DNA from 3 places in the Microbulbifer sp. YPW1 genome. Region 2 is predicted to be linked to each of the others. Evidence: predicted binding sites of a transcription regulator. Region 2 holds the regulator's gene; each other region holds the start of a gene.
What was found. Region 2 encodes PhoB, which activates phosphate uptake and scavenging genes when phosphate is short. Its sites were predicted from a motif close to TGTCATAAANNTGTAACA; they were not measured.
Positions count from the first base shown of each region.

Region 1: the regulator PhoB is predicted to act here: its motif matches at 1,549-1,566, upstream of HUW35_RS17595 (OprO/OprP family phosphate-selective porin).
Region 3: the regulator PhoB is predicted to act here: its motif matches at 1,592-1,609, upstream of HUW35_RS09890 (ethylbenzene dehydrogenase-related protein).

Region 1 is NZ_CP055157.1:4,322,105-4,325,362, reverse strand. Features, by position in the region: gene HUW35_RS17600 (indolepyruvate ferredoxin oxidoreductase family protein) at 1-46, shown strand, start outside; gene HUW35_RS17595 (OprO/OprP family phosphate-selective porin) at 190-1,431, opposite strand; gene HUW35_RS17590 (TraB/GumN family protein) at 1,762-2,682, opposite strand; gene HUW35_RS17585 (glycosyltransferase) at 2,948-3,258, shown strand, end outside.
Region 2 is NZ_CP055157.1:1,635,084-1,638,341, reverse strand. Features, by position in the region: gene HUW35_RS06930 (chorismate lyase) at 88-663, shown strand; gene ubiA (4-hydroxybenzoate octaprenyltransferase) at 682-1,563, shown strand; gene phoB (phosphate regulon transcriptional regulator PhoB) at 1,695-2,399, shown strand; gene phoR (phosphate regulon sensor histidine kinase PhoR) at 2,635-3,258, shown strand, end outside.
Region 3 is NZ_CP055157.1:2,412,276-2,415,533, reverse strand. Features, by position in the region: gene HUW35_RS09900 (TonB-dependent siderophore receptor) at 1-1,045, opposite strand, end outside; gene HUW35_RS09895 (YdcH family protein) at 1,243-1,494, shown strand; gene HUW35_RS09890 (ethylbenzene dehydrogenase-related protein) at 1,647-3,194, shown strand; gene HUW35_RS09885 (DUF1566 domain-containing protein) at 3,191-3,258, shown strand, end outside.

The sequences.
Region 1 (3,258 bases), 1.9 Mb from region 2:
CCAAGTGGAAGTGTTTGACCCTGCCAAAGCCCAGCAAGTGGGTTGATGCCCCGGTTTCGCGGCGATTGTCGCGAAATTGAGTGGTACAAAAAAAGCGAGCCAATTGGCTCGCTTTTTTTTGTGGATCACATTTCTTGGTGAACCTGTCGGTTTTCAGGGTTGGCTAGTGCCAGCCCCCTATCAACCGTTTTACCAGCCCATTTGCACTCGCAATCCCAGCTGGTTGGTTTTGTCACCGGTAAACTCGTTGTCGCCAAAGATCAGGTTCAGCATCACGCGCACGTTGCGATTGGCATAGTAGTTCACACCAACCTGCGCACTGTTGGCTTTCAGGTCGCGAATATCCCGGTTTTCCATGGTGTCGTAACGGGCTGTGAGCTCCCAGGCGCCGCCCCAGAGGCCATCACCTGAGGGTCTGGCGGAGTTGAAGGCGCCGCGCTTTTGATTGTACGTCTTGTGCTCTCCGGTCAGCATCCAGCTGCCCTGAACATACCAGGTGTGTACCGACTGATCCTGGATATAGCAGCCGAATTGCGGATCGCAGTAGAAGGGTGCCGGTGCGCCAAACTCGTCTTCGAAATCGGCCTCACTCAGAAAGTAGTCGGCCTCAAAATCACCGATGACATATTCCGACTGTACATACAGGGGGCCGTAGCTGCCTGCCAGCTCCAGTGCAGCAGTGGTTACATCTCCGCCAAGGTCGCCGGGGGTGAGCGCCATCAGCTGGGAGGGGCCGCGGCGGCCAGCGTAGTCAGCCTCGGCGGTGAGGTCGCTGGAGTTCTGGTTGGCGTTCTCGTAGTTGATGGACGTGCCCAGGTGGAACGTGGCCATATCGGTATTGATCGGGGCCCACGAGAGGCGGCCTGCAGTGCCGATACCGGCATTGCGCGGGGTGCTGGCGTCGCGCAGGTTAAATGCCATCAAGCCCATGGTGAAGCAGTCCATTACCCCGGTCCAGCCGATGCCCTGCTGGAACTGGTAGTCCTCATACAGGCCTGTGGCACTGGAGAAGGGGCGTTCCAACATGGTGATTTCGTTGGAGCTGGTCATCTCGGCCATGGAGCGGAAGGGCTTGAACTGGCCGATGCGCACCTCGCCGTTCAGGAATTTATGGGCGATAAACACATCGCGGAAGCCGCCGGGGGTACTGCCGCCGGTAAAGTCCTGCTCCAGCACGTATTTCCAGTCGTAGATACTGCCCTTGAGGGTGATGCGCGCCCGGCGAAAATCCGTGGTGCTCACGGGATCTTCGATATCGGTATCGAACAGGTAGGTGTCAAAGTGAATGCGCCCACCCAACGAGGCGGAAAAGTTTCCGTCGTCGGAGGTAATTTTCAGGCCGCCCTTGGATTCCGCTTCATCTGCCGCGGCAGCTCCAGAGAGCAGGCTGGTCATGGTCAAGGCCATCAGGCTCTTGTGGAAGGGTTGCATGTACAGTCCTATTTTTCTGCGAATTTATGGCCGCGGAGTGTATCAGCATCATCAAACTGTCAGAAATTAGAAACATTTCTGACATCTCGCGAATCCATAAAATGATTTATGTCCAACTGTAATAATGTTGTAACAAACGCAGGGTATGGGGTTGCCGGTTCGACACAGGTGAGCCCGGGGCGCAGTTGGGCACTGAAGACAGCTACGACAGCTCGCAGTCATTACGCGAGGGAGTATAGGCAGTTCGCACATCAAGTGTGAGCTGCCGGGGAGAGGTGGGGTGTGAAAGGGTGTCCGAGATTGCTCGCGAAGGCAACCCCGGGAGATTGTTCAGATTTGTTCGATGCTGAATCCGGACTTTTCCAGCAGCTCCGTAACGGACTTGCTTCCCACAAGGTGGCCGGCACCCACCACAACAAACAGGGTTTTGTAGCGCTGGCTGAGCTTGTCGATGTTCTCGGCCATTTCCCGGTTGCGCTGGTAGAACAGCAACTCATAGAGCTGTGCAAATTCCGGGTGTTCGTCCAATCCTTCCTTGATTACCAGCTGGTACAGGGCCTGTTGGTCACCCGATTTCCAGGCCTTGGTCATGCGCGGAACAAAAGTGTCCATTTCCGATACCTGCTCCAGGGTCTGTTGCAGGAAGAGTTCTGGCTTTTTCAGGCTATTCAGCATGCGCAGTTGTTGCAGCACGCTCTCCAGTTCCAGGATCTCTTTTTCTTCCCTGTGTGCCTGATTCAGGAAGTGCCGGTCAATACCGGCCTTGGGGTCGAGGCCGCGCATCTGCATTTCAATCAGGCTGAGGGTGATCATCGCTATGGCAGGGCGCATGCGATTGAAGTTGGCCTCGGGTATCTGGCGTTTACGTAACCACGCCTGGAGTTGTGCATACACTTCCGGGGAAATGTTGTCTTTCAGCTGTTGCCCTGGTGGGTACAGGGATTCCAGCATGACTTTGCTCTGGAGTTCCGGGTCTGACTCCATCGCAATGACATCTGCCTCTACCACCAGTGCGTCGCTATCCCGGTAAGCCTGTTCAATAGTCTCGCGCAGCGGATAAAAGCTGTCGTCGGCGAGATGAATCGAGCCGAGAAGGTAGACGGTGTTGGCGCCTTTTTTTGCCTGCAGTAACAGTCCGCGGTCGCTCTCTGCCCAGGCAGGGGAGGTACAGAGGGCAATTGCTACCGTGATTACGGCAAGTAGCCTGCCCAAATAGGTCTGGATATTACGTGGAGAGTGGCTTGCTGCCATAGAGATCCGGGCGTGCATATGAGTTCCGTCGTATTGTAGTTATGAACTGCTCGCTTCTTGTTCATGGCAAACGTCGAAAACGAGTCAGGCGGCACAAAATTCTACAGGATTCCGCGCGACTTGTGATTTACATCGCCAATGTGGAAATTGAGCGCCGTGGCGCAGAAATCAGCTGTACAATCGAGGTTCCCTCAATGGCTGAACAAAGTCCAGTCAGTGAGGAAATAATTCGAATAGTTTACAGGGATTTGAGGCGTTAGCAGTTATGCGGATTGTTCAACTGGTGCCATCTCTCGATGAAGGAGAGCTCGCACAGGAAGCACTGGAGTTTGCTGTTGAGCTCGCCCGTCTGGGGCATGATTCTGCGGTGATATCCGCTGGTGGGGCGCTGGTTTCCCGCCTCACGCTGCATAACTGCCAGCATTTCGAGTTGCCCCTGAATCAGCGGCGGTGGCTTAACGGACGCTTGCATCGTAAGTTGCGCCAGCAGGTGCAGGCGCTGGATGCAGATATCCTGCTGTGCCGCGGTGCTCAGTGTGCCTGGCATGGCGCTCAGGTATGGAAGCGTCTCCCTGC
Region 2 (3,258 bases):
CAGGCTGAAAGCGGAGCAAAATCTGGACCATTTCCCCAGGCCGTCGGTCGGTTACAATGGCGCTTTTGAGCTTGCGCGGAGTCAGCGTTGTTCCACTCCCCCTTTGAAGCCGTCGGTGACTGGCACCCACAGCCCCTCGAGAGCCTGCACGGACACACGCCTCCGGAGCACCTGCTGCCGTGGCTGCTGCACCCCGGCTCACTCACCGCTGCGCTCAAGCAGTTGAGCAACGGTGAGTTTAGCGTGCAGATCCTGAGTCAGGGCTGGCAGCAGCCACAACTGGAGGAGCGCCGCGCCCTCAATCTGCGCGAGAGGACCCGTGCCCTGGTGCGCGAAGTCCTGCTCTACGGCAGCGACGAGCAGCCTTGGGTATACGCCCGCAGTGTGCTCCCCGAACGCACCCTGGCGGGCAAATCCCGCTACCTACGCAGCCTGGACAACCGCCCCCTGGGGGAACTCCTGTTCAGCCAACCGGACATTCGCCGCGGTCCCATCGTACTCAACCGTCTGGCGCGCAACCCGCGCAGCCAGCAGCCCGAGCTGGACTCACTGGAGAACACCGCCTGGGGCCGCCGCTCCACCTTTTGGCTGCACGATAAACCCCTGCTGGTTGCAGAGACTTTCCTGAGCAGTTTCAATCCCCACAAACCGCCCATGACCTGAATAACGGACGAGAAACCCATGATCAGCCAACAGATCCAGCAGCGCTGGCCCGCCGCCCTCCCGTACTGGCAGCTCGCCCGCCTGGACAGGCCCATCGGCTCCCTGCTGCTTCTGTGGCCCACCTGGTGGGCACTGTGGATTGCCGCCGGCGGCTGGCCCGGTATCCATCTGTTTGCGGTGTTCACCCTCGGGGTCATTCTTACCCGCGCGGCGGGATGCGCGGTCAACGACTTTGCAGACCGCAACATCGACGGTCATGTAAAGCGCACCAATCAGCGCCCCCTGGCCACCGGGGCTGCGACGCCCAAAGGGGCGCTGCTGCTGTTTGCCGGCCTGATGCTACTGGCCTTCCTGCTGGTACTCACCACCAACAAGCTCACCATTTTGCTGTCATTACCTGCACTCGCGCTGGCGTTCTGCTATCCGTTTGCCAAGCGCTATACCCACCTGCCGCAGGTGGTGCTGGGGGCGGCGTTCAGTATGGGCATTCCGATGGCGTTTGCCGCCGCTACCAATAAGGTACCGGCGGTCGCCTGGCTGCTCTTCACCGCCAACCTGCTGTGGACGGTTGCCTACGATACGTTTTACGCCATGGTGGACCGGGACGATGACCTCAAGATCGGGGTGAAATCCACGGCGATCCTGTTCGGCGATATGGACAAGGTGATGACCGCCAGCCTGCAGGTGATGGTGGTGCTGGCTCTGGTGATGCTGGGTAGCCGGGCGGAATTGGGTGCACTGTACTACTGCGGAGTGGCAGCGGCGGCGGGACTCTTCGGCTACCAGCAATGGCTGGTGCAGAATCGGGAACGGGGCAACTGCTTCAAGGCATTTTTGAACAACAACTGGGTCGGCGCAGCGGTATTTTCCGGGATTTTCCTCCACTTTCTCGTCAATTGAACCCGGTGTTTTCCCGCAGATTCGTGATCGTTGGGCACTTGTCATATATTTGTCATTAAAGTGACGTTAAATGGCCACTCTAAGGAATGTCAGTTGGATGACACACTCACCAGTTAGGGTACGGCAGGCAGATGCACAACAAGACGATTCTCATAGTCGACGACGAGGCCCCGGTACGGGACATGTTGCGAATTGCCCTGGAGATGGCGGATTACCGCTGTCTCGAGGCAGAAAATGCCCAGGCGGCACACGCGCTGGTAATCGATGAGAAGCCGGACCTGATCCTGCTCGACTGGATGCTGCCGGATGTTTCCGGGGTGGAACTGGCGCGGCGCCTGAAGCGGGATGAACTGACGTCTTCGCTGCCGATCATCATGCTGACGGCGAAGGGCGAGGAGGATCACAAGATCAAGGCGCTGGAGACGGGTGCAGATGATTACATCACCAAGCCGTTTTCTCCCCGCGAACTGGTGGCGCGCCTGAAGGCGGTGTTGCGCCGGGCGGGTCCGAGTACGCCGGAAGAGCCGCTGACCGCCGGCGGCCTGGTGCTGGACCCGATCAGTCACCGGGTGACGATCAATGGCAACCCGGTGGACATGGGGCCGACGGAGTTTCGCCTGCTGACCTTCTTCCTGTCTCATCAGGAGCGCGCCTATACCCGCACCCAGTTGCTGGACCACGTGTGGGGTGGCAACGTGTATGTAGAGGAGCGCACCGTGGACGTACACATCCGCCGCCTGCGCAAGGCACTCACCATCGATGGCCACGAGCGCTATATCCAGACTGTGCGCGGCACCGGCTACCGCTTTTCTGTACAGACCGTGGAAAGGGTGTAATCCTACCGTCCTTGAAAAATTTGGGTTTCCAATGTGAATGCCCGGTGGCGGCGGAGCACCGGGTGCGGGTTTTCAGGACCGCAGTGAATACATCCCTGTACGCTTCGTCGGCGACATCCGTGTCGCCGGCGATCCTGAAAACCCGCACCCGGCACTCCGCCTTCGCTTAGAGTCCTGCGCATTACCGATTTCAGTATTGCCCCGACTCCTCACTCAAAAAGATGGCCCAACCATCATGCTCGATCGCAGTATTGGCGAGTTCTCGCGTTTTATCGTCATCGCCCTCGGCACCACCATTTTCGGTTTTTCTACCGGCCACTGGTGGCTGGCGCTCTGTGCCGGCCTCTCTGTCTACCTGTTCTGGCTACTGTGGCAGCAGAGCCAGTTCGACCGCTGGCTGTCCAACGGACGACGCGGCCCCGCGCCCACCAGTTTCGGTGTGTGGGGCGATATCTCCGACGATTTCTACCGGCTGCAACGCCGCCATCGCAAAGAAAAGCAGAAGCTGCACTCGATGCTGCGCCGGGTACAGGACAGTACCAGTGCACTGCGCGAGGGCATTGTGGCGCTCGAGGACGAGGGCAACCTGGCCTGGTGGAACCCGGCGGCGGGCGAGATGCTGCGTCTGCAGGGGGACGATGCCGGACAGCCGCTGGTCAACTTTGTCCGCGATCCGCGTTTTGTGGAGCACATGTACCAGCGCATGCTGGAACAGAACAACAAGACCCAGGAGCCGATCACACTGCCGGCACCGGGGGATGACTCCCGAATCCTGCAAATGGAAGTCACCCGCTTCGGCCAGGACGAGGCGCTAGTGATCGTGCGCGACGTGACCCGGCTACACAATCTCGAGCAGATG
Region 3 (3,258 bases), 780 kb from region 2:
CTTGCCGATCCTCGTCCAGGGTGTACTTGCTGGCGTAGCCGATCAGGCCTTCATTGGTTTCGCGATCCGGCAGGCTGTACATGTACAGCAGGTCGCTGTCGCCTTCGATATCCGCGGTGCTGTAGTAACCCTTCACTTCCCAGCCGTTAGCTAGTTCGTGCTTGAGCTCGGCGAAAATTTCTTTCTCGATGTTGTCCCAATAGGCCCACTTGGCCGAGGTGCTCGCGGACACATCGTAGTCGGTGGCAGTACCGTCGGAGTACACCAGCGGCAACGCGCCCCACATGGGACTGTCGGCGAGGCTGCTCTGGTAGCTGGCGCCGAGTGTCAGCAGGGTGGACTCACCCAGGTCTTTTTCCAGCGCGCCGTAGGCTACAGATTTGTCGGTGGCGTAGTAGTCCAGGTAGGAATCAGCGTCTTCCTTGGTCATTACCAGACGGCCGCGCAGGCCGTCGGTCAGGGTGCCGGATACATCGCTCTCCAGACGCAGGCTGCCCCAGGAGCCGGCAATGGCACTGAACGACATCTGCAGATCGTCGGTGGGACGCTTGCGCACCATATTCACGGTGGCAGACGGGTTACCGGCGCCACTCATCAGGCCATTGGCCCCGCGCACTACCTGGATGCTCTCGTAGATGGAAGTATCGGTCTGGCCGTTGCGGTTGCCGTAGGTAGCCGGCAGGCCCACACCGTCAACCTGGAAGTTGGTGACATCGAAGCCGCGCGAGGAATAGTAGGTACGGTCGGTTTCGACGCTCTCAACCTGAATGCCCGGCACTGCCAGCAGCGCGTCGTTCAGGTTGTACATATTGAAGTCATCCAGCTGGGTGCTGCCGATGGCGGACACGGACTGTGGCGTATCCATGATCGACAGGCCCAGGCCGGTGGCGGTGTCTGCCCCGTCAATCAGGTAGGACTCCGCCTGTTCCCCCACGACTTCTACATTTTCCACTACATTAGATTTGTCGTCGGCGTTAGCGCTGCCCGCCGCGATAAGAGCAGTTGCCAGCAGAGTACGCGCAAAAATGTGCTGTTCTGATTGCATCTTTGTATATCCCCAGAAGATGACCCCATGAATTTGGAACGGGATTCTAGAGAAGCACTTTCGCAAATGCAACTTATTATCATTTAGCTTTAGTTGAGCGTTCATGAGCCTGCCGTCAGCGGGGCTGACATCGGAATCAACAGCTAGACTTTTATCTGTAACGATTAAATTTTCACCAACCTACTGGAGATACATCAATGGCAATACCCTCCCACGCACTGGAAGCCGATTTCCCCAAATACGCCCAGACCATTCGGCACCTGCGCGAGGACGACCTCGAGTTCCGTTCCACCAGCGACAGTTACCACAAGCTGGATAAGGAAATACGAGGACTCGAAGAACGAGGGGTAGCCACCGATGACAATCACTTCAACCAGCTGAAGATACGCCGGGCGCACATGAAAGACCGCCTGTACCAACAGATCGTCCGCGAGAACGGCTCGGCCTGAACAAGCCGACTGCGCCCAGGACAATGCGCGTCGATCCCTAACGCGTACTGGGTAACCTCGCGCAAGGTTCTACGCGCAAGGTTCTAGCGGGCGCGCAATTCATAAATCTGCCACGGGATACGTCTAAGCTGTTCCTTATTTGAGGCGGCAAAGTGACTCCCGAGCGCAAGAGCCTGAACTGGATACTGCTGCACAGCGCTGCGATGTTCGCAGTGCTGTGCAGCCTGTTCACTGGACTGCGTATCGCCACCCTGCAGCGTCCGCTGGTCGCCGAGTTCGAAGAACTGCTGCCACAGGGCGCAGTACACCAGCTGCATTTTTTTAGCGCCCTCACCATTTCTCTCTGCGCCCTGCTGTATCTGATTTTCCGCATCAAAAATACCAGTCAAAAGAAGCGTCCACTCTGGTGCGGATGGCACAGAGCCATTATTCGTGCCGGTTACCCGGTATTGGCAGGCTCGCTTGCCAGCGGCTGGCTGATGTTTTTTACCGCTGGCAGCACCACCCGCGATATCCACTTTTTCTGCGCCCTCGGTATGGGCCTGTACCTGTTGGGACACGGGGGACTCTACCTGATTCGCTGGGGGCGTTCGGCGCTTTTCCACATTGTGCTTCCCGCGCGGGTGCGCCTGGGCATCAGCGCACTTGCTGCGCTCCCGTTGTTCGCAATCATGTGGCAGCTGACCAGCCAGCAAAGTCATTACCCGCTCGAAGTAAAGAGTATCGCCCTGAGTGATCATATCCATATCGACGGCAATGCCGATGAGCCCCATTGGCAAGCCGCCCGCTCTATTACGGTGAACACCGATGGCGGTGCCAACTTCGATAACGGCGCTACCAACGTGACCCTGCGTGCACTGAGCAATGGTACGGAGTTTTTCCTGCTGGCCCGCTGGCGCGACAGGGATAAAAGCCTGGCGCACCTGCCCCTGCTAAAAACCGATACCGGCTGGCAGGTGCAGCAGGATGGATTCCATGAGTTCAATGAAGTGCGCCATTACGAGGACAAGTTCGCGGTACTGCTCTCTCCCAACTGCGCGTTTGGCGCCGCGGGCACCGCACATCTGGGCCGCAAGCCATTGCCGGATAAACCGGCCAACTGGCACGGCAAGGGCTACCACTACAGCAGCGATGGCCAGCTGCACGACCTGTGGCACTGGAAAGCCGTGCGCTCCAACGATATGTATCTGGCCGACGACAATTTTATCGGCCCGGCAGACCGCCCCCGCGCCGGCGAGCGCCGCTATACCGCTGGTTACCAGCAGGATGGCAAGGAGTCCGGCGCCTATGTGATGAACTGGCAGTGGTACCGGCGCGACAGTATTACCCCCAAGCGGCTGCCGCAGAGCCCGGAGCAGTTGGCTGCGCTGTCCAATGCCGGGCACAACCTGCGGGTTATTCCCTGGTTCGATTATCACCCGTATACCGAAGCGGCCGATGCCGGGATTCCCACGGGCAGCGTGATGCCCTCGGTGCTGTACAACTCCAACCGGTTCGAAGGCGACCGCGCCGACGTGCGCGCGCGGGCGCGCTGGCATGAGGGATACTGGACACTGGAAATGGCGCGCAGTCTGGTAACCGGCTCATCGCTGGATGTCCCTATCGGCGACGGTATCTGCCTGTGGGTTTCCGCCTTTGACCGCGCGCAGATTGCCCACACCCGGCACACCCGTGCCATTCGCCTGGCGTTCGCCCAATGAACCGCTGGCAACGCACCTTCGTCGTTACTGGCCTGCCGCTGGTTTTATGCCTGGCTGCATTCCT